3 regions of the Synechococcus sp. MU1611 genome follow, and region 2 is predicted to be linked to each of the others. Evidence: predicted binding sites of a transcription regulator. Region 2 holds the regulator's gene; each other region holds the start of a gene.
What was found. Region 2 encodes NtcA, which controls nitrogen genes in cyanobacteria. Its sites were predicted from a motif close to GTANCNNNNGNTAC; they were not measured.

Region 1 (6,497 bases), on a different contig from region 2:
ATGGCGAACGGAGCGAGCCGATCCGATGGGTGCTGAGACTCGGAACAGGCTTGCAACGGAGACCCGTGAACTTCAGTGATCTTCGCGTCTCGTGGGATGGTGCTCAAAGGACAGCGTGTAACGGCGGTGGATCAGCGGGATGACTTGACTCGCTGGATGGACGTTCTGCTCCAGCGGGCCGAGGCCACTGGCGCGGAAGGAGAGGTACCAGTTGCCGCGGTGATCCTGGATGGAAACGGGAAGGCCATCGGACATGGACGCAACAGACGCCAGAACCATATGGACCCCCTTGGGCATGCCGAACTGGTGGCGTTAAGGCAGGCAGCGGTGGTGCAGGGCGATTGGAGATTCAACGACTGCACCTTGATCGTGACCCTCGAGCCCTGCCCCATGTGTGCGGGAGCCTTGGTGCAGGCCCGAATGGGAGCAGTGGTGTATGCCGCATCGGACCCTAAACGCGGTGGTTTGGGGGGAAGCCTTGACCTCTCCACCCATGCCAGTGCGCACCATCACATGGAGGTGGTGCGCGGTGTGCGCGAGGCTGAGGCGAGAGGGCAGCTGGAGCGCTGGTTCAGGCAGCGGCGGCTTCAGAACCGCTGAAGCGGGGTAGCTCTGTCTCAAACAGGTTGAGGAGACGGTTCACATTTTCTGGGTTGGAGTTGTATCCCATCAGCCCGATTCGCCAGATTTTTCCAGCAAGCGTGCCGAGACCACCGCCCACCTCGATGCCGTGGTTGTTCAGCAGATGCTGACTGAAGGCCTTTCCATCCACACCTTCAGGGATGCGAACAGTGGTGAGCGTCGGCAGTCGACGGTCGGCCGGAACATGCATAGAAAGCCCGAGACTTTCGAGGCCGCTCCAGAGCAATTCCGCATTGCTGCGGTGTCGAGCCCAGGCCTGATCTAGACCTTCCTCGGCCAACAGACGTAAGGCTTCGCGCATGCCGAAATTCATATTGACCGGCGCCGTGTGGTGGTAGACACGATCACTGCCCCAGTACTGATTAAGCAGGGACACATCGAGATACCAATTGGGAACCTTGCCCTGACGGGCTGACATCTTGGCCTCGGCGCGAGGGCCCATCGTGAAGGGTCCAAGGCCCGGAGGGCAGCTCAATCCCTTCTGGCTGCAGCTGTAAGCGAGATCAACCTTCCACTCATCGATATAAAGCGGAACTCCCCCCAAGGACGTGACGGTATCGAGCAGCAGCAAGCAGTCGTGCTTGCTGCAGAGGTCGCCAATGCCGTCCATGGGTTGGCAGACACCGGTGGAGGTTTCGGCATGAACCATCGCCAGGATCGCGGGCTTGTGCTCGATCAGGGCCGCTTCGAGTTCATCGAGAGAAAACCACTCTCCCCAGGGCTTCTCAATGGTTTTGACATCAGCGCGGTAACGCCCAGCCATATCTGCCAGACGCAGGCCGAAATATCCCTTCACCGCAATAAGAACGGTGTCTCCAGGTTCCACGGTGTTGGCCAGGGTTGCCTCCATGGCGGCACTCCCAGTACCACTCATCGGAAGCGTGAGGCGGTTGTCCGTCTGCCAGGCGTAGCGCAGAAGTTCCTGCACCTCACCCATCAGCTCGACGTAAAGGGGATCAAGGTGACCGATGGGAGTTCGCGACAGCGCCTTCAGAACCGTCGGGTGCGCGTTCGAGGGGCCTGGTCCCAGCAGCAGTCGATCTGGAGTGCTGATCGGTGCAAAAGCTTTGCGATGACGTTCGTCAACAGGAAGAAGAGAGTTGGTCGTCGCCAAAGCCCTGATCATTGGTTCGTGGTGATGAGCCTACGCAGTCATGCCCCTCAGAAGAGATGAGAGCTGCACGATTGCAATCTGTTCAAATCTTGCGCTGAACTTTTGCGTTCAACGTTGGCGCACATTGGTTTCAGCAAGGCCTTTGGCCAGGTGATCGAACGGCTGCAGAACAGTGGCGAGCTGCTCGGATGCCGCACCGTTCGCCAAAAGCATCTCGGCCACGACTTCCCCGAGCAAAACAATGCTGCGAACAGTGGGGCCCGTAGGAACACCAAGGCTCTTGTAGGTGTCGTCCAGCCCGTTGAGAACACGCTCATTGAGAATCGTGCTGTCGCCGGCAACCAGGGCATAGCTGGCGTAGCGCAGGAAGTAATCCATGTCCCGCAGACAGGCAGCGAGCCGACGGGTCGTGTAGGCGTTTCCGCCAGGAAGGAGCAGGTCGGGCTCATCCCGGAACAGCCGCTGGCTGGCCTCACGCACAATTTCGGCGGCGGAACCGTTGATCAGCTCAACAGCCTGAATCCGCAGCGTGGATTCATCCAAATACGCATTGATGCTGTCGATCGCTGGACGATCGAAATAACGACCCAGTTGGTCGTAGCGACCGATCAGACCGCTGATTGCATCGCGCATTTACCTGAATCTCCAGAGGATCCCCCGCGGACGCTAACACCGTTGAAGCGGGCAAATCCTTTGGCAGGCCTGCATTTCGGCCAAGTTGACAGAAACGGTTACGCAGTTGACTCCAGGCAGCTGGAACGTACCTCTTGATACAAAATGGTGACTTGTGGCTCTATACGGTCACACCACTGCACAATTCAGTCGAGCAGTCCTTTCTTATGTCGAAATCCCCCCAGGACGTCCTGCGCCAGATCAAGGACGAAGGCATCGAACTGATCGACCTCAAATTCACCGATCTGCACGGCAAGTGGCAGCACCTAACGGTCTGTACCGATCTGCTGGAGGAAGAATCCTTCACTGAGGGCCTGGCCTTTGACGGTTCCTCCATCCGTGGATGGAAGGGCATCCAAGCCTCCGACATGGCCATGGTTCCCGACGCCAACACGGCCTGGGTTGATCCGTTTTATCGGCACAAAACCCTGAGCATGATCTGCTCGATTCAGGAGCCGCGCACCGGTCAGCCCTATGAGCGCTGTCCCCGCGCCCTGGCCCAGCGTGCTTTGAATCACCTCGCCAGCACAGGACTGGCCGACATGGCCTTCTTCGGTCCTGAGCCTGAATTCTTCCTCTTCGACGACGTCCGCTACAACTCGGCCGAAGGTGGCTCCTTCTACAGCGTCGACACGATCGAGGCGGGTTGGAACACGGGTCGCATCGAGGAAGGCGGCAACCTCGCCTACAAAATTCAGGTGAAAGAGGGGTACTTTCCCGTTGCTCCGAACGACACAGCCCAGGACATCCGCTCCGAGATGCTTCTGCTGATGGGGCAACTGGGTATCCCCACCGAGAAGCACCACCACGAAGTTGCCGGCGCAGGCCAGCACGAGCTCGGCATGAAATTCGCTGAGCTCATCCAGGCAGCCGACAACGTCATGACGTACAAGTACGTCGTGCGCAACGTGGCCAAGAAGTACGGCAAGACAGCCACCTTCATGCCCAAGCCGGTGTTCAACGACAACGGCACAGGCATGCATGTGCACCAGAGCCTCTGGAAAGGTGGTCAGCCACTGTTCTTCGGCGAAGGCACCTACGCGAACCTGTCGCAGACCGCCCGCTGGTACATCGGCGGCATCCTCAAGCACGCTCCGGCCTTCCTGGCCTTCACCAACCCCACCACCAACAGCTACAAGCGTCTGGTGCCCGGCTTCGAAGCTCCAGTGAACCTGGTGTACTCGGAGGGCAACCGTTCCGCCGCTGTGAGAATTCCTCTCACCGGCCCAAGCCCCAAAGCCAAGCGCCTCGAATTCCGTTCCGGTGATGCCCTAGCCAATCCATATCTGGCCTTCAGCGCCATGATGATGGCTGGCCTGGATGGCATCAAGAACCAGATCGATCCCGGCGACGGCGAAGATCGCGATTTGTTCGAACTTCCTGCTGAAGAGCTTTCGAAGATCGCAACGGTCCCGGCTTCCCTCAATGGTGCCTTGGAAGCTCTGAATGCCGATCGTGGCTTTCTCACCGCTGGCGGAGTGTTCAGCGACGACTTCATCGACAACTGGATTGACCTCAAATACGAAGAGGTTCAGCAGCTGCGTCAGCGTCCTCACCCCCACGAATTCACCATGTACTACGACGCCTGATCAGCACTCGTTGAGACCCACGACCCGCCTCGCAGGAGGCGGGTTTTTTTTGTGGACTGCTTGGCACGCGGTTGCGCGTCACATCCGCTGGAATAGGGCCGTTGTCTGAATCCGCGATGGCGTCAACGCCCCTGAGCAAGCTTGCGTACCAAACGCTTCAGCAAGGCAAAAGCATCGCGGGCCTGGCTCACAAAGAGCTGAGCACCAAGCTGATGGAATGGGTGGCTCCCGATGCCGTTCCCAAAACCGAAGCAGTACCCGCCGAGGTGCTCGGAGAACTGCGCCTGGATATGAACAAGCTCCAGGAACAGGATTGGCAGGAGGCTCAATGGGGGATCTATCCGGAGCAACTGCTCTTCGATGCGCCCTGGCTCGACTGGGTCAGCCGTTATCCACAGGTGTGGATGGATCTCCCCTCCACCTGGGATCGACGCCGTGAGCGCAACGTTCGCGATCTGCCACGGGACACCGAAACAGCGCTTTACCCCGACTACTACCTTCAAAATTTTCATCATCAAACCGATGGATATCTGAGTGATCACTCCGCCGGTCTCTACGACTTACAGGTTGAGATCCTTTTCAACGGCACAGCCGATGCCATGCGTCGACGGGTCCTGGCTCCGCTCAAACGCGGCTTAAAGCATTTCGCTGACCGGGCTCCGGGCTCCCTGAAGATCCTTGATGTGGCCACCGGCACCGGTCGGACGCTGCACCAAATCCGAGCTGCTGTTCCTCACGCGCAACTCATCGGGACCGATCTCTCCGAGTCGTACCTCCGTCAGGCCAATCGCTGGTTGAATGCCGGGGACGCCTCGCTGGTTCAGCTGATCCGTGCCAATGGGGAATCACTCCCCTTGGCGGATGGCTCGGTTCAAGCCGTGACCTGTGTGTTCCTGCTGCATGAACTGCCAGCAGAAGCCCGCCAAAACGTTATCAACGAGGCTTGGAGGGTGCTCGAGCCAGGCGGTGTTTTCGTTCTTGCCGACTCTGTGCAGATGGCAGATTCAGCCAAATTTGCCGCAGTGATGGAGAACTTCCGGCGTGTCTTCCATGAGCCTTACTACCGGGATTACATCGGTGATGACATCGACAAACGCCTAACAGCTGCAGGCTTCGAGGGAATCACAGCTGAATCCCACTTCATGACACGGGTCTGGTCAGCACGCAAACCCACCAATGAAGAGACCTGATAAGCGGATTCCCTGACAGCGTCCCTTGCACGAACGTCTGCGAGCCATAGGGTAAATGCGATTACGAAGGGAACTTCATGACCAATCCCTTCCGGCTGCGTTGGCTTCAGGGCTGGACGTTTCAGGTCGTGCTGATGGAAGGTCACGTGCAAGTCGAAGCCCTTGGTTTCGGCATATGCCTGCGCACAGCGTTGCTGCCCGGGGAGAGCCCCCAAGCCGCGGCAGATCGTCTTGTTCTCTCTGAGGATCGCCGGCGGCGGGCCCTGCACAATGCATGGCTTCGCGGTCAGCACATGCCACAACCTTCGGGGGTCCCTTCCACCGAGGATGAAGCTCCCGCATCCAATTCTCTGGTGGTGGTTGCATAGGCCCATCGCCAACGGGTGGCCTGATCGGTTTAGAGCTGGGCCAGCAGCCAGGCCAGAGTGAAGCCCGCTCCAGCAAAGCGGAGTGCCTTCCAGAAACGCTGACCCGATTCCGTTGGTACATCCCACCCTGCAAGCGGCTGGCTGATCAGGTTTGTGGCAAGTTTGCGGCGCTGGATCCAGCGTCGAGCGGCAACACCCGACCCAATATGGGACTGCCTTTGCCCTTGCAGCAGCAAGCGTGAACCATGGTGCAACCAACGCAGTTCACTGCGACCTCGTTTGCCTTTGCGCTCTTCCAAGGCATTGAACCCACGTGCTCCGAAACTAGAGCGATCTACTGATCAAGGGATGACACCGCCCCCCGCCCCATGGCCCGACTCCGCCAAAGGAAAGGCAGAGGAGCTCCATCAGCTGCTCCGCATTAGCGATCGCGACTGGCATCAACTGAAAAGCAACCGCAAGCGTCGTGGTGCCGAGTTGTTGGCGGCAGCGTTGGTGCAATTACTCCGCCAGGGAGACCACACGGATGTCGAGCAACTAACCCAGCAAGCGCTTGGCTGGATTAAAGGAGAACTGAAGGATCCGGGCTGTCCCCATCACTGACCGGGCGCCGGCAGGCCAGTTGCAGTCGGTTTCCCCTCCGACTCCAGCGGACATCGTCGAAACATTGATGAATGAGGAACAGCCCGCGGCCACTGGCAGCATCTAGCGCCGTCGGCAGGGTCGCTCTGCGGGACTGCTGCGGCAAGCCGCAGCCTTCATCCTGAACCTGCCAGACCAACCAGTTGGGCGTCAGGATCCGACGAACGCGAAGCATCTTGGCTGGATTTTCATCATTGCCGTGGCGGACGGCATTCACCAGAGCCTCATGTAAACCCAACTCGATGCGCTGACTGGTGAACACACAGCCCACTGGCTCGGT
Region 2 (6,497 bases):
TGCGCAACCAAGATCTTGATCTGTGCCGAAGCGCTGCCGAGCGATACAGGGATCTTCTCAAAACCGGCTTCTCCGAGGAGCACGCCCGCGGCATCCTTCCGTTCGACTACCGCCAGCACTTTGTGGTGAGCTTCAGTTTGCGCGCGTTTCTCCACTTCATGGATCTGCGGGCCAAACTCGATGCTCAGCTGGAGATCCGCCAGCTCTGCGATCTGATGTGGCCCCACATGGTGGATTGGGCTCCTGAGTTCGCCGCCTGGTACGAAAAAAGCAGGCTGCATCGAGCACGACTGGCCCCTTAAACCGGGGAGATCTAAACCTTGGCGAGCGTCACACGTTCGGGCTGGTGCTGGTATTTGCCCTGCCGATCGCTGTAGGTGGTCGCACAGGGATCACCCTCAAAAAACAACAGCTGACAGATACCTTCATCGGCATAGATCCGGCAGTCAGCACCGGAGCTGTTGCTGAATTCAAGGGTGAGGTGACCCTCCCAGCTAGCTTCCGCTGGGGTGGTATTCACAATGATTCCAAGGCGCGCATAGGTGCTCTTGCCCAAACAGATCACAGTGATGTTGGGAGGAACTCGAAGCTTTTCAAGCGCTACGCCAAGGCCATAAGAGTGGGCCGGAAGAATGAAATAGCGGCCGTCCTCATCTTCATGGAGAGGAGTGGGCTCGAGATTGGCCGGATTGAACCGCTTGGGATTCATCACCGTGCCGGGAACGTGCCGGAAGATCAAAAATTCCTGAGGAGACAGGCGTAGGTCGTAGCCGTAGGAGGAGCAACCAAAGCTCAGCACCGGACGCAGCTTCTGCTCCGGATCCAGATGACGGACGAGGCCGCTCTGGAATGGCTCGATCATTCCCTGCCCAGCCTGTTCAGTGATCCAGCGATCGCACTTGAGCATCAGAAACCTCGGCGCAACTCCGTGACTTGATCTGCCATCTCCACCACGCCGGCGGGGATCGCAGGTCCTGTGATGATCACATCCATCGAGGCGGGCCGCTGCTCGAGAGCTGCAATCACGTCCGATTCATTGAGGTAACCGAAGGCAACAGCCAGGCCGATTTCATCCAGGACCAACTGGTCGAGATCCCCCTGAATCAAATGCTGACGGCAGATGGACCAAACGGCAGCAACCGCCTCCGCACCGCCGGGGTGATTCGGAGAAGAGAGGCAGAGAGGCACCTCGGGCCGTAGCCAGACCAGGCCTCCACATAGTTGGACTCGACCTGCGGGCCCCTGCTGCACGCCCCCTTTGAGGAACTGACTGATCAGAACACGACTGCCCAGACCAGCGGCACGCATCGCTTGACTGAGAACACTGGCGAAACTGCCGCGATAGGGCGCTGTGTGGACCTGGAGCTGCCCTTCGGGAGCCACCAGATATAGCGGTGGAGGATCTGCAACAGGTGGCAGGGGCCTGAGTCCAGCCCGCTGCAAAGCCTGCTGATCCCTATCCAGAGAGTTCTGGAACGCTTGGGGGTCGGCAAGGCTTGTGGTCATCGCGGCAACATCCGTCCGGGCAATCCCGGCAAGACCTTGAATGTAGCGGCGAGATGACATTCCACAAGTGCATTGACACCACCCATGGTGTTTGGACGGGCGAGAACCAACCGCCTGCGAGGCTTGAAGAACTGCACACCACCGATGAGCCAAACCGCTGGAAGCCGCACCGATGGCCGTCGCCCTGAGCAATTACGGCCGTTCTCGGTGACCTGGAATCCCATGGGTTTTGCCTTGAGCTCCCTTGTGGTTCACACCGGCCGAACCGCTGTTCTCTGCAGCGTCTGCCTGGAGGACAAGGTTCCACGCTGGCGGAAGGGGGAAGGGTTGGGGTGGCTCAGCGCCGAATACCGGTTACTGCCGGGATCCACGCCGCAGCGGCAATCACGAGAGCTCATGAAATTGTCGGGCCGCACGCAGGAGATTCAACGGTTGATCGGCCGAAGCCTTCGCGCTGTGATCGACATGAAGCGACTGGGCGAGCGCACCTTGCTGATCGACTGCGATGTGATCCAGGCCGACGCCGGAACACGGACTGCATCCATCACGGGAGCTTGGCTCGGCCTTGAGCAAGCCTGCCTTTCACTCGTGGATGAGGGGATTCTGGAGCAATCGCCACTGGTCGACCAGGTGGCGGCCGTGTCCGTCGGCCTGGTGGATGGCCAGGCCTTGCTGGATCTGGACTACAGCGAAGACAGCAAAGCTGAGGTGGACCTGAATGTTGTGCAGGCTGGCGATGGTCGCCTGTTGGAGATCCAGGGAACTGCGGAGGGAGCGCCTTTCAGCCGCAGCCAACTCAATGAATTACTGGATCTGGCTGAGCCTGGATTGACATCCCTGATGCAGGCGCAACGCCAAGCGATGAGCGAGCACAGCAGAGTTACGTAATAACCGCTACACGGCGGCCACCGTTGGCTCCGTAACTTCGCCTCACAAGGGGGTTGTCATGACCAGTAGCCGAGGTTTCAGCCGATACGCCCCGCAGATGGTGGCTCCAACCCCCAGCACAGAACCGGCCAACCGCTCCCTCCTGGAAATCATCCGGGACCTGGACGGCGCCAGCAGTGAACTGGTGGACCGCAACAAGACCATCTTTTTCCCTGGAGATCCTGCTGAACGGGTCTATCTGATCCGCCGCGGCGCGGTCCGTCTCTCCCGCGTCTACGAGTCAGGGGAAGAGATCACAGTGGCCTTGCTGCGCGAGAACAGCCTCTTCGGGGTGCTGTCGTTGCTGACCGGTCAACGGTCTGATCGCTTCTACCACGCCGTAGCCTTCACCAGAGTCGAGATGGTGACGGCGCCTGCGACATCCGTGAAGGCAGCGATCGAGGCGGATACCAGCGTTGGCCTGCGCTTGCTGCAGGGCCTTTCCAGTCGGATTCTTCAGACCGAAACGATGATCGAAACGCTGACCCACAGGGACATGTCATCCCGACTGGTGAGCTTTCTGCTGGTGCTGTGCAGGGATTTCGGCGTTGCGGATGAACTGGGAATCACCATCGACCTGCGCCTGTCCCATCAGGCCATCGCCGAAGCGATTGGCTCAACGCGCGTGACAATCACGCGTCTGCTGGGAGACTTGCGTCAATCCGGTCTGGTTCAGATTGACCGCAAAAAAATCACCGTTCTGGATCCAATCGCTCTGGCCAAACGATTCAGCTAGGCAGCACGTCAACCCACAGGTGCGGCCATGAGTGGCTGGGCACTGATCCTGGTTCTGCTGGTGCTCGGGGGCGTTCTGTCGACCCTGGGTGACCGGCTGGGAAGTCGTGTTGGCAAGGCCCGCCTGAGTCTGTTCAAGATGCGCCCGCGACGGACCGCCGTTCTGATCACGGTGCTGACCGGCAGCCTGATCAGCGCACTATCGCTCGGCCTGCTGCTGCTGGTGAGCCGCCAGCTGCGGGTGGGCCTGTTTGAACTGGATGCTCTGCAAGACCGGCTCCAGGACAGCCGGCGGCAGCTCGATGCAGCCGAACGGGAACGGGAAGAGACCCGAACAGAAGCCAACCGGATCGCCGCTGAACTCAAGCAGTCACAGCAACGGGCTGACACCCTGCGCCGCGAACTGGCTCCTCTGCAGAACGAACGCGCCCAGCTCGAAGCAGAACGTGAGCGTCTGAGCCGCGACATCGCCTCCCGCGATGCCGACATCCAGCGCACGGAGGCCGAATTGAACAGCGTGCGGAGCCGAATCCGAGCTGGCGAGCAGGAACTCAAGGAACTCGAATTCAACCTGGTCGCCCTGAGGCGTGGATCGGTGGTGATCAGTAGCGGACAGACCTTGGCGAGAGCAACGGTTCGTCTCGATGCTCCTGATCAAGCGAAACAGGCTGTCGACAGGCTGCTTCAAGAGGCCAATGCCAACGCCTACGGCAAGGTGAGGCCGGGTGAAGCACCCGAACGACAGTTGATCCGCGTTCCCCGCAGCGACGTGGAACGCCTACAGAACATCATCCGCAAGCCGGACACCTGGGTGATCTCGCTGCGCTCCGCCACCAATGTGCTGCGTGGTGAAACGGCGGTGTACGCCTTCCCCGAAGTGCGTCCGAACCGCCCAGTAGCTCAAAGCGGTGACGTGCTGGCGACCACCACACTACGAACGGATGAACGCACACCAGAGGGCATTCGAACACGGCTGAACCTTCTCTTGGCATCGGCCTATGCCGAGGTGCAACGGCGAGGATCCCTGACGGAAGGACTGCAATTCGATGGATCAGCACTCTCCCAACTGGCCCAGACATTGATGGAGGGACCCAGCAAAAGCGTGGTCTTGAAGGTGATTGCCGCAGGGATCAGCTACAGCGCCGATGCTGTTGTGGTCGAGGTTGAGGCATCCCCATGAAGCGGGTGGCCGTACTCGACCCAGGCCGCTGCAAATGTGGCCTTGTGCTGGCCGATCTTCAGCATGGTCTTGTCAGCGAGGGCCATGTTCTGAGCCCAGAGGCCGTGGAACCCTGGCTCGAGCAGTGGAATCAAGACCAAGCTCTAGATCGCATCCTGATTGGCGACGGAACAGGAAGCCAAGCGTGGATCAAGCGGCTGGAAGGCCTGGGCAGCCTCACCGTGATTCCGGAGCAGGGGACCACCCTGCGGGCAAGACAGCGTTACTGGACGCTGTGGCCAGCTCGGGGTTGGCGCCGAGTTCTACCGAAAGGGCTGCGCATTCCACCGGTGGACCTGGATGCTGTTGCCGCCTTAGTCATGCTGGAAGAGCACCTGGGGTGCCGCCTGCAATGGCCAGAGCCTGCACCCACGTTCTTGCTCAAAACCTGGCCCTGACCATGAAGGTGTAGTCACCTCCTGGTTCGAGCTTGTAATCAGAACGCACCAGGAACCGCCGCAAGGCATCCTCGATCAGGGCACGTCCTAAGGACGGCTCCACCATCAGCTCGCCGCGGTCAAACGCCCAGGAAAACTGCCACTCAAAGCCTCCGGCAGAGACCTCACCCTCCACACATTTCGCCTGAAAACATTGGCGAAGCACCCGTAGATGGGCTGTTGTCGCCGGAAGAGCCGGCATCAGTCTTCGGACTCCAGGTCGTAGCGAAACCCGTTGATCCAGGTCCCGGCGCGCTCAAAGCTCTGACGTTGAAGACGATTAATCCCTTCCAGGACAGCGTCCAGAACAGCGCCCACACAGGGTTGCTCCAGCTTGCTGAAGGGACCAAGCACGTGAGACACCGTTCGGGCACGACGCTCGGCAGGGTTCTCAGCCGGAGCACCAATCCCGATCCGCAGCCTGGGGAACGCCTGGGTGCCGAGATGCTGAATGGTGCTACGCAGTCCGTTGTGACCTCCAGCACTGCCCTGAGCACGCAGCCTCAAACGGCCAAGGGGGAGATCCATATCGTCAACCAGCACCAGCAGTTGATGGGGCTCGAGGCCAAACCAATCGAGCGCAGCACGAATTGCACGACCGCTGTCGTTCATGTACGTCTGCGGCATGAGGAGGCGCAAACGCTGATCACCCACTCCTGTGTCGGCCGCCAATCCATGCAATTTGGCTTGCTGCCGAAAGCTGAATCCGGAACGCTCCGAAAAAAGCTCCAAAGCCATGAAGCCGATGTTGTGGCGCGTGCCCGTGTATTTCGTGCCGGGGTTTCCCAGTCCCACGACAAGCTTGAGATCGGTGGTCATACCACTGTGGCGACTCAGTTGTGGCGACTCAGTCGCCGGGGGGAAGTTCTTCGACCGGTTTGGCAGCGTCCGCCGGCACCTCCGGATCTGCCATGGCTTTGTTGATCTCGCGCTCAAATTCCTTGGACGCGGATTGGAATCCCTTCAGGGTCTTTCCCAACGTGCGACCAAGCTCCGGCAAGCGCTTCGGACCGAAAACCAATAGCGCAACGGCGCCGATAACCGCCATTTCGGGGAGACCGACGCCGAAGATATTCATGGGTTCAGATCAGCCGAGGCCGTTCCAGTTCACGTTGATGCCCTCAAGGATGAGGGACTTGTTGTAGAGCTGAAGAATCACCAGCAGGAACACCAAGAAAAGCACCATGAAGATGCCCATCACGGGAGTGGTGCCCCATCCGGGAACCACCTTGCCGTACTCGGAGTTCAGTGGGCGGAGAAGGTCTCCCAGACGGGTGCGTTGGGCCATGACGACGCTGGGTCTCGGGTGGTTTGAAGTCCCGATACTGTAGGGGCCGACTCCGGTTCGGGGTCGATCCTGTCGAGAGATGTGATGGAAACGTCGTCCCCAGCCCTGTCCGTTGCCATCGGTGTGCTCGCCGTTTTGTTCGGACTCACCGGTTTTGGCGTGTACCAGGCCTTTGGTCCGCCATCAAAAGCTCTCGATGACCCGTTTGACGATCACGAGGACTGAGACAGCACTAGAGACACGAGGTCTCCGGGAGCGATCACCACTTGATCTGTTGCAGTTGAGTCAGCCTGAAAGCGAACGCGCCAGCCTGAACCGGGGGCCCATCTACAGCGAGCAGATCCCGCGTTCATCAGCTTCAGCAAACAGTCACCGCCATTCAGCT
Region 3 (6,497 bases), on a different contig from region 2:
GAAAAATTGGCTCATCGAAATTCTTCTTTGAATTCAATTTCACTCGCACCACGAGCCTGTTGGCTGTGCCGATTGCTTCAAAACAGGCTGTTGTTTTGTAGTTGATGCTTCATTGTTAAGTCAGTGTTTGCGCAACAGTTTCTGAGCTGCTGAGACGTTCCGGTTTGGAACGCTGTTTTTGAGGCGGCAATAACAACTTTTCGTTTAATCATGACTGTTTCAGCTGTTCCTTCGACCCCGTCGTTGTCAGCTCCTTCTCAGGAGACCGTCACAGCCAGCTTGATGGCTGCCAAGAAAGCCAAGGGAATGAGCTTTGCCGATCTGGAAGCGGCCATGGGCCTTGATGAGGTCTGGATTGCTTCATTGTTCTACGGTCAAGCCACGGCCTCGAAGGAAGAGGCTGACAAGCTGGCTGCGCTTCTTTCCCTTGATCCGGCCATCACCGCGGCTTTGCAGGAGTTCCCCACCAAGGGAAGTCTTGATCCTGTGATCCCCACCGATCCCTTGATCTATCGCTTCTACGAGATCATGCAGGTCTATGGAATGCCTCTGAAGGATGTCATCCAGGAGCATTTTGGTGATGGCATCATGAGCGCGATCGATTTCACCCTCGATGTCGACAAAGTGGAAGATCCCAAAGGTGATCGGGTCAAAATCACCATGTGCGGCAAGTTTCTGCCTTACAAAAAGTGGTGAACAACCAGTTGTCTTGATTAAAGACATCAAGGCCCCGCAAAAGCGGGGCTTTTTTATTGGCGAAACTGTTGGCTGAGCTGGGTGCTTGCCATCTTCCTTCGAGTGTCGTCATTCAGTTCTTCGCTCAGTTCCAGCAGACAGCGCTGACTGGCAGGTGTGGCGATGCAACCCAGCGCGCGGAATGCTGCCTCTGCAACAGGGAGGGAACCGTTGCGACACAGTTCTGCCAGCTTTTCGCTGATCAACCCGCCATCGCGGCGTTGCAGAACCCGAATAGCGGCCACAACGACTGGATCGCGAAAATCATTCAAGACTTCTTGGCAGAACTGCAGCAGTTCGCCGTCGTCGAGGCAGTGGGACCGGAAGCTGAGCAGTTGCAGACCGGCGAGGCGGTGCAGTTGGCCTGGGTGATGCAGGCAATTCACTACAACTGACTCTGGAACCTCGGCTCCCCAGCAGGCCAGAGCCTGAACCACCATCAGGTTGGCGTCCTCGTTGTCCGAGGTTTGCTCGAGTTGAACTAACAACCAATCGCGGGCTTCGCTCTGGTGGCACAGCCCTGCTGCCATCACTAAATCGGTTTGAACCCCATGGTTGGCGAGGAGTTCTTGGATGACGGGCCAGCCCCGCTCGGCCTGCATCCCCAGTTTTTCGCAGAGGGCTCGCCGCAGATCAATAGAAAGGCTGGGGGAGTAGACCTCCCCCAGCCAAGCGGGCTCCAAAGGAGCGCGTCGTGATCGGGCGAGCCGTTCCCAGAGAACGGCTTCGTCGTTCATGGATGGATCAGCGGGCACCCAGTTCTGCAGCGAGCTCACGCTCCAGCTTTTCATCGTGCTCGGTCGGCAGCACGTTCTCCATCTGAGTGCGGTGGGTGCTGTAGAAGAGCATGCCGATGAACACCATGCCGCCCACGATGTTGCCCAGGGTGACCGGCAGGAAGTTCCAGAAGATCACCTTGGTGAAGGGGACACCTGAACCAAGGATCGGACCGGCGGTGTGAAGGAACTGGTTCACCACGATGTGCTCCATGCCCATCGATTGGAAGGCCGTGATCGGAAGCCAGCAGGCCAGGATTTTGCCAGGAACGCTCTTGCTCACCAGAGCCATGGTTACGCCAAGGCAGACCAGCCAGTTGGCCACCACTCCGCGCAGGAAGGCGAGGAAAAAGCCCATGCTTCCCAGGGCCTCGTACTTCTTCTCAACGTTGATTTGATTGAGAGCCATGATCTTCTGGGCCACGGCATCCCAGATCGGCGGGCCGACATTGTCAGCAGCGCCATCCATGGTGCCGCTGGTGAGGCTGATCGCCATGATCACGGCCACAACTGCGGTGCCGATCCAGTTGCCGATCCAGACCCAGACCCAATTGCGGAAGGTGGCGCCCCAGGTGCTTTTGCCAGCCCAGGTGGCCATCGGCAGCAGCGCAAAGTTACCGGTGACCAGCTCCATGCCGAACAGCACGATGCTGGCGAAGCCGAAGGGGAACAGCAGCGAGCCGACGAAGGGCGCTTTCACGGTGATGCCCACGGTCAGGGCCAGGATCACTGCCAGGCCAAGGATGGCTCCGGAGTAAAAGCCGCGGATCAGCAGGTTCTTCACGCTGACCGTTGATTTTTTGCCGCCGGCGGCAATCATGCCGTCGACAAGCTCATTAGGTAGGACGTAGTCCATCGGTTGAGATTGAGAGTTGGACGAAGGTTTGATGTCAGCCGCTGATGCGGTTCATCAGGCGGGAGAACAGATCAGGGCTGCCGCCCTGACGGTTGATGGCGGCTCCGTCGCGACCACTGGCGCTAAGCCAGTTGACGAAACGAGAGAACACGTCGTTGCGGTTGGCCATGACGGTGAGGGGGTGTGGTCGTTGCGTTGGAGCCGTGACTTCAAAAGGAAGCGTCACGGCGACAGCAGCGATCAGGCCTTCGGGGTGGCCCCAAACTTGTCGATCAACACCTCTTTCAGAGCTGCCTTGATCTCATCGGCGGGGATGGCCTTGCGGTGGATTTCGCCGATGCTTGGGTTGGCGCCTTGGGAACCGCCGATGGTCATCGTGTAGCCCTCGCCCATCACGCCTTCACTGTTTTTTGCCTTGGTGCCGGTGAGGCCGATGGCACCCATGTAGGCCTGGCCGCAGGTGTTGGGGCAGCCGGTCCAGTGGATCTTCAGCTCGTCGGGAAGGTTGAGCTCCTGATCCAGTTCCTTGGCTGCTTCAAGGGCTTGGTCTTTGGTGTTGGTTAGGGCAAAGCCGCAGTAGGTGTTGCCGGTGCAGGACACCGTTCCAGCCGAGATGTGACCAGGTTCCAGAGGGAAGCGCTGCACGAGGGCATCGGCCTTCAAGGCTTCCCGTTTGTCGTTGGCCAGTCCCACGAGAATGACGTTCTGATCTTCCGTGAGACGCACTTCGCCGCTGCCGTAATTGAGGCTTGCGGTGGCCAAATCCTGAAGATCCTGGGCGGTCAGGCGGCCGACTGGAACGTGCAGACCGGCGTAGGACAGGCCCTCCTGTTTCTGGGGATGGAATCCGTAGTGGGAGCGGGGCGTGGTGTTGAACACGGAGCCAGGATCCGATGTCAGCGGACCGAAGAGTTCTTCCACTTGGCTGCGGAACACGTCGTGGCCCACCTGATCCAGATAGAGGCGGAAGCGGCCTTTGGGGCGCTTGTCCCGTTCGCCGTTGTCGCGCCAGAGCCGGATCACGGCGTCGGTCATCTTGCAGATTTCGTCAGGCTTCACCCAGGCATTCAGAGGAATGGCATAGGCATTCATCTGCGATGACAGAACACCGCCGATCCACACACCAAAACCCATCACCCCATCCCGTTCCACGGGATGAAAGACGATGTCGTTGTGGAGCAGGAAGTTGTCCTTCGCCCCTGCAACGGCTGTGTTCCACTTGCGGGGCAAGTTGGAATACTCCGGGTTCCCTTGGCAGTTGTTGGTGAGGAAGTTCTGCAGCTCGGTTGTGTAGGGCCGCGTGTCGACGATCTCGTTGGGATCGATGCCGGCGATTGGGTTGCCAGTGACGTTGCGGGGATTGTCGAAGCCGGATTGAATCGTGCTGAGACCTGCTTCCGTTAGTCGTTTAAGAATCTCTGGCAGGTCGCCCAGCAGCACACCACGCAACTGAAGGTTCTGCCGAGTGGTGATGTCGCAACTGCCGTTTTCGCCGTAGCGCTCGACGATCGAACCAACCACACGAAGTTGATCTGCGGTTAGTACTCCATTGGGCACACGCAGGCGGAGCATGAACTTGCCTGGCGTTTTCGGACGCCAGAACATGCCGTACCACTTCAAACGCAGTTGAAGGTCGGTCTCATCCACCTGCTCCCAGCCGAGTTCGGCGAATTTCTCGATCTCGCTACCGACCAACAGGCCATCCTTGGCCGCCTTGTTCTGCTCGATCTTGTTGAGCTTCTTGCCATCCAGGTAAGGCCTGGAGGGAGAGCTAGTAGTCATAAGTCGATTGAAAAGTGGGCGGATTGATTGCTCAAAGACGAGGTGCGAATCAATCGAGATGGCCCGAAGACCGGCAACGCTTCAAAACGAAGGGTGCGTTGGGTTGATTGAATAATCACCGTGATGGGAACCCTGGTCCGTAACAAAGAGAACACTTTTGGAGTTGATCGATTGCAGGGCTCTGATTTGGCCAATTTGTAATTTCGGCTACATCTGGTGGTTCCCGTGAGGCCGTAAAAGGCAACCTGATTAAGCCTCAGTATTGGCGTCCAATTTCGCCAACCATCCGCACCGCTCCGGCCCGGAGCATTTGCCAAACGCGCTTCATCGCAGCGAAGTCTTGGTCCAATTCGGACGGCCCAGCCGCGCGATCAAGTCTTCTGTCGTAGCGGGCGTCCCTGGGGTCGTATCCCCTGCGGTAGCGGTCGTTCCGGGCGTCGTATCGCTCGATGCGTCCTTCCAGAGGCTCGCGGTAGGAGCGACTGTCCAATGGAGCACGATCAAAATTACGGCGGGGCGCCATGACTTCCTCAACGTTCAGAACAACCCGATGACATCAGCCGGCACGGTCATCGATCCGTGGCCATTGCTACGGAATGACGCTTCCGACGCGAGAAGGCGTGGTCTGCATCTCGTGGTGCACGGCCGAAATGGCGGTGCTGTTCCCGACTGTTTGGCATCCCTGCCGCCTCTTCTGGCTCAGCGGCGATCGGCGCCGGTACAGCTCGAGGTGCTGACAGCTGAACAGGCCGTTTCGGCTCCTCTCCAACCCGCTTGGATCGTTCCTTTGTTGTTGCTGCCTGGAGCTCACGCTCGAACCGATGTGCCGGCAATTCGGGACAGGCTTCGTTCAACTGGGGCCAATGTGAGCTTGCTGCCCTTTCTCGGTGCATGGACCTCCTGGTGGGACGCTGTGCTTTCAGCGCTTCCCCTGCCGGAACGGCGTGATGCCGTGCTGGTGCACCATCCTCTCCGTCCAGGTGTGGCGGATCGGTTTCTCACGATGCTGTCGTCTCGATTGGCGTTGCCGTTGGTTTCCTTCGATGCCTGGCCGGAGTTCCAGCAGCGCCATCCCCGCGCCCGGCCACTCCCGTTGGCTCTAGCTCCGAATCGCATGACGGAGGCGTTAAGCGAAGCTGGTGGATTGCCTCCTCTGCTGGAGCATCCCCCCACCCGTCAGGCCTTGATCGATCTGCTTGTTTCTCTGCCGTGAGCATCGCTGAACAATCCGGAACCGTTTATCTGGTGGGAGCCGGTCCTGGCGATCCCGAGTTGCTCACGCTGAAGGCGCATCGGCTGCTTCGCGAGTGCGATGCCCTGGTGTACGACTCGCTGGTGCCCGAGGAAGTGCTGGATCTTGTCCCTGATGCCTGCGAACGCCGTTTTGTCGGCAAGCGTCGTGGGCATCATTCAGTGCCGCAACCGAGCACCAACGCCGTGCTCGTGGAAATGGCCCAGAAACACAGCACGGTGGTGCGGTTGAAGGGGGGTGATCCCTTTCTGTTTGGTCGTGGAGGTGAAGAAGCGGCTTACTTGGCGGAAAGGAACATCTCTGTTCAGGTGGTCCCGGGCGTGACGGCCGGCATCGCTGCCCCTGCTTATGCCGGAATTCCCGTCACGCACAGGCGGGCGGGGTCATCGGTGACCTTCGTCACCGGTCATGAGGAAATCGACAAGCGCCGTCCCTCTGTGGATTGGCGTGCCTTGGCCGCTGCCAGTGACGGCTTGGTGATTTACATGGGATTGCACAATCTGCCCCGGATCGCGGAGGAACTGATGGCGGGTGGTTTGGCTTCGACAACTCCCGTGGCGGTGATCCAGCAGGGCACGGTGGCGGGGCAGCGTTGCCTCAAAGCAACCTTGGTTGACGTTGCCGATCAATGCCGAGCGCAAGCCTTCAAGTCACCCTCGATCGTTGTGGTTGGTGAGGTGATTGACCAGCAGGTTGAGGCCTGCATGCCCACACCGGCAGCGGTCACGATGCCGATTCCGTTCTGACAATCCACGCTCTATTCCTTCAAGCGAGCCCGGAGCTGGGCCAGGTTGCACGGCCGGGTGTTGGTATCGAGCTGAGCACGGATGAGCCGGTCCCAAGCCGTGGTCACCGCATCCAGAGAACCCGGCAGCACAAACACAAAGGTGCCGTTGGCCACGCCGGCAAGGCAGCGGCTTTGCAGGGTGCTGGTGCCGATGCTCTCGAAGGAGAGCACGCGAAACAGTTCCCCGAATCCTTCGATTGTTTTGTCCAGCAGAGGTGCCACGGCTTCGGGGGTGCCATCGCGGCCGGTCAGACCGGTACCCCCACTGGTGATCACCACATCAACCGCGGGATCGGCGATCCAGCGGCT

Region 1: a site for NtcA is predicted at 2,517-2,530, ahead of glnA (type I glutamate--ammonia ligase). Genes of this name have one in related genera too.
Region 3: a site for NtcA is predicted at 4,347-4,360, ahead of FZZ92_RS05945 (ferredoxin--nitrite reductase). Genes of this name have one in related genera too.

Annotation. Positions count from the first base shown of each region.
Region 1 is NZ_VTLC01000001.1:686,583-693,079, forward strand. Features, by position in the region: gene FZZ92_RS04030 (aminotransferase class V-fold PLP-dependent enzyme) at 1-56, opposite strand, end outside; gene FZZ92_RS04035 (nucleoside deaminase) at 97-600, shown strand; gene FZZ92_RS04040 (alanine--glyoxylate aminotransferase family protein) at 572-1,768, opposite strand; gene FZZ92_RS04045 (allophycocyanin subunit beta) at 1,865-2,389, opposite strand; gene glnA (type I glutamate--ammonia ligase) at 2,596-4,017, shown strand; gene FZZ92_RS04055 (class I SAM-dependent methyltransferase) at 4,134-5,207, shown strand; gene FZZ92_RS04060 (copper-binding protein) at 5,285-5,575, shown strand; gene FZZ92_RS04065 (hypothetical protein) at 5,605-5,874, opposite strand; gene FZZ92_RS04070 (DUF6439 family protein) at 5,924-6,178, shown strand; gene FZZ92_RS04075 (ATP-binding protein) at 6,138-6,497, opposite strand, start outside.
Region 2 is NZ_VTLC01000004.1:33,549-40,045, forward strand. Features, by position in the region: gene thyX (FAD-dependent thymidylate synthase) at 1-302, shown strand, start outside; gene dcd (dCTP deaminase) at 314-907, opposite strand; gene FZZ92_RS08985 (cob(I)yrinic acid a,c-diamide adenosyltransferase) at 907-1,506, opposite strand; gene rph (ribonuclease PH) at 1,651-2,394, shown strand; gene ntcA (global nitrogen regulator NtcA) at 2,453-3,169, shown strand; gene FZZ92_RS09000 (DUF3084 domain-containing protein) at 3,197-4,348, shown strand; gene FZZ92_RS09005 (resolvase) at 4,345-4,785, shown strand; gene FZZ92_RS09010 (DUF3146 family protein) at 4,769-5,026, opposite strand; gene pth (aminoacyl-tRNA hydrolase) at 5,026-5,643, opposite strand; gene FZZ92_RS09020 (TatA/E family twin arginine-targeting protein translocase) at 5,672-5,902, opposite strand; gene psbH (photosystem II reaction center phosphoprotein PsbH) at 5,912-6,112, opposite strand; gene psbN (photosystem II reaction center protein PsbN) at 6,197-6,337, shown strand; gene FZZ92_RS09035 (glycoside hydrolase family 38 C-terminal domain-containing protein) at 6,325-6,497, opposite strand, start outside.
Region 3 is NZ_VTLC01000002.1:282,045-288,541, reverse strand. Features, by position in the region: gene FZZ92_RS05970 (cyanate hydratase) at 1-15, opposite strand, end outside; gene cynS (cyanase) at 211-696, shown strand; gene FZZ92_RS05960 (HEAT repeat domain-containing protein) at 750-1,472, opposite strand; gene FZZ92_RS05955 (formate/nitrite transporter family protein) at 1,480-2,367, opposite strand; gene FZZ92_RS05950 (hypothetical protein) at 2,402-2,593, opposite strand; gene FZZ92_RS05945 (ferredoxin--nitrite reductase) at 2,608-4,149, opposite strand; gene FZZ92_RS05940 (hypothetical protein) at 4,406-4,672, opposite strand; gene FZZ92_RS05935 (DNA mismatch repair protein MutS) at 4,700-5,362, shown strand; gene cobA (uroporphyrinogen-III C-methyltransferase) at 5,359-6,147, shown strand; gene moaB (molybdenum cofactor biosynthesis protein B) at 6,159-6,497, opposite strand, start outside.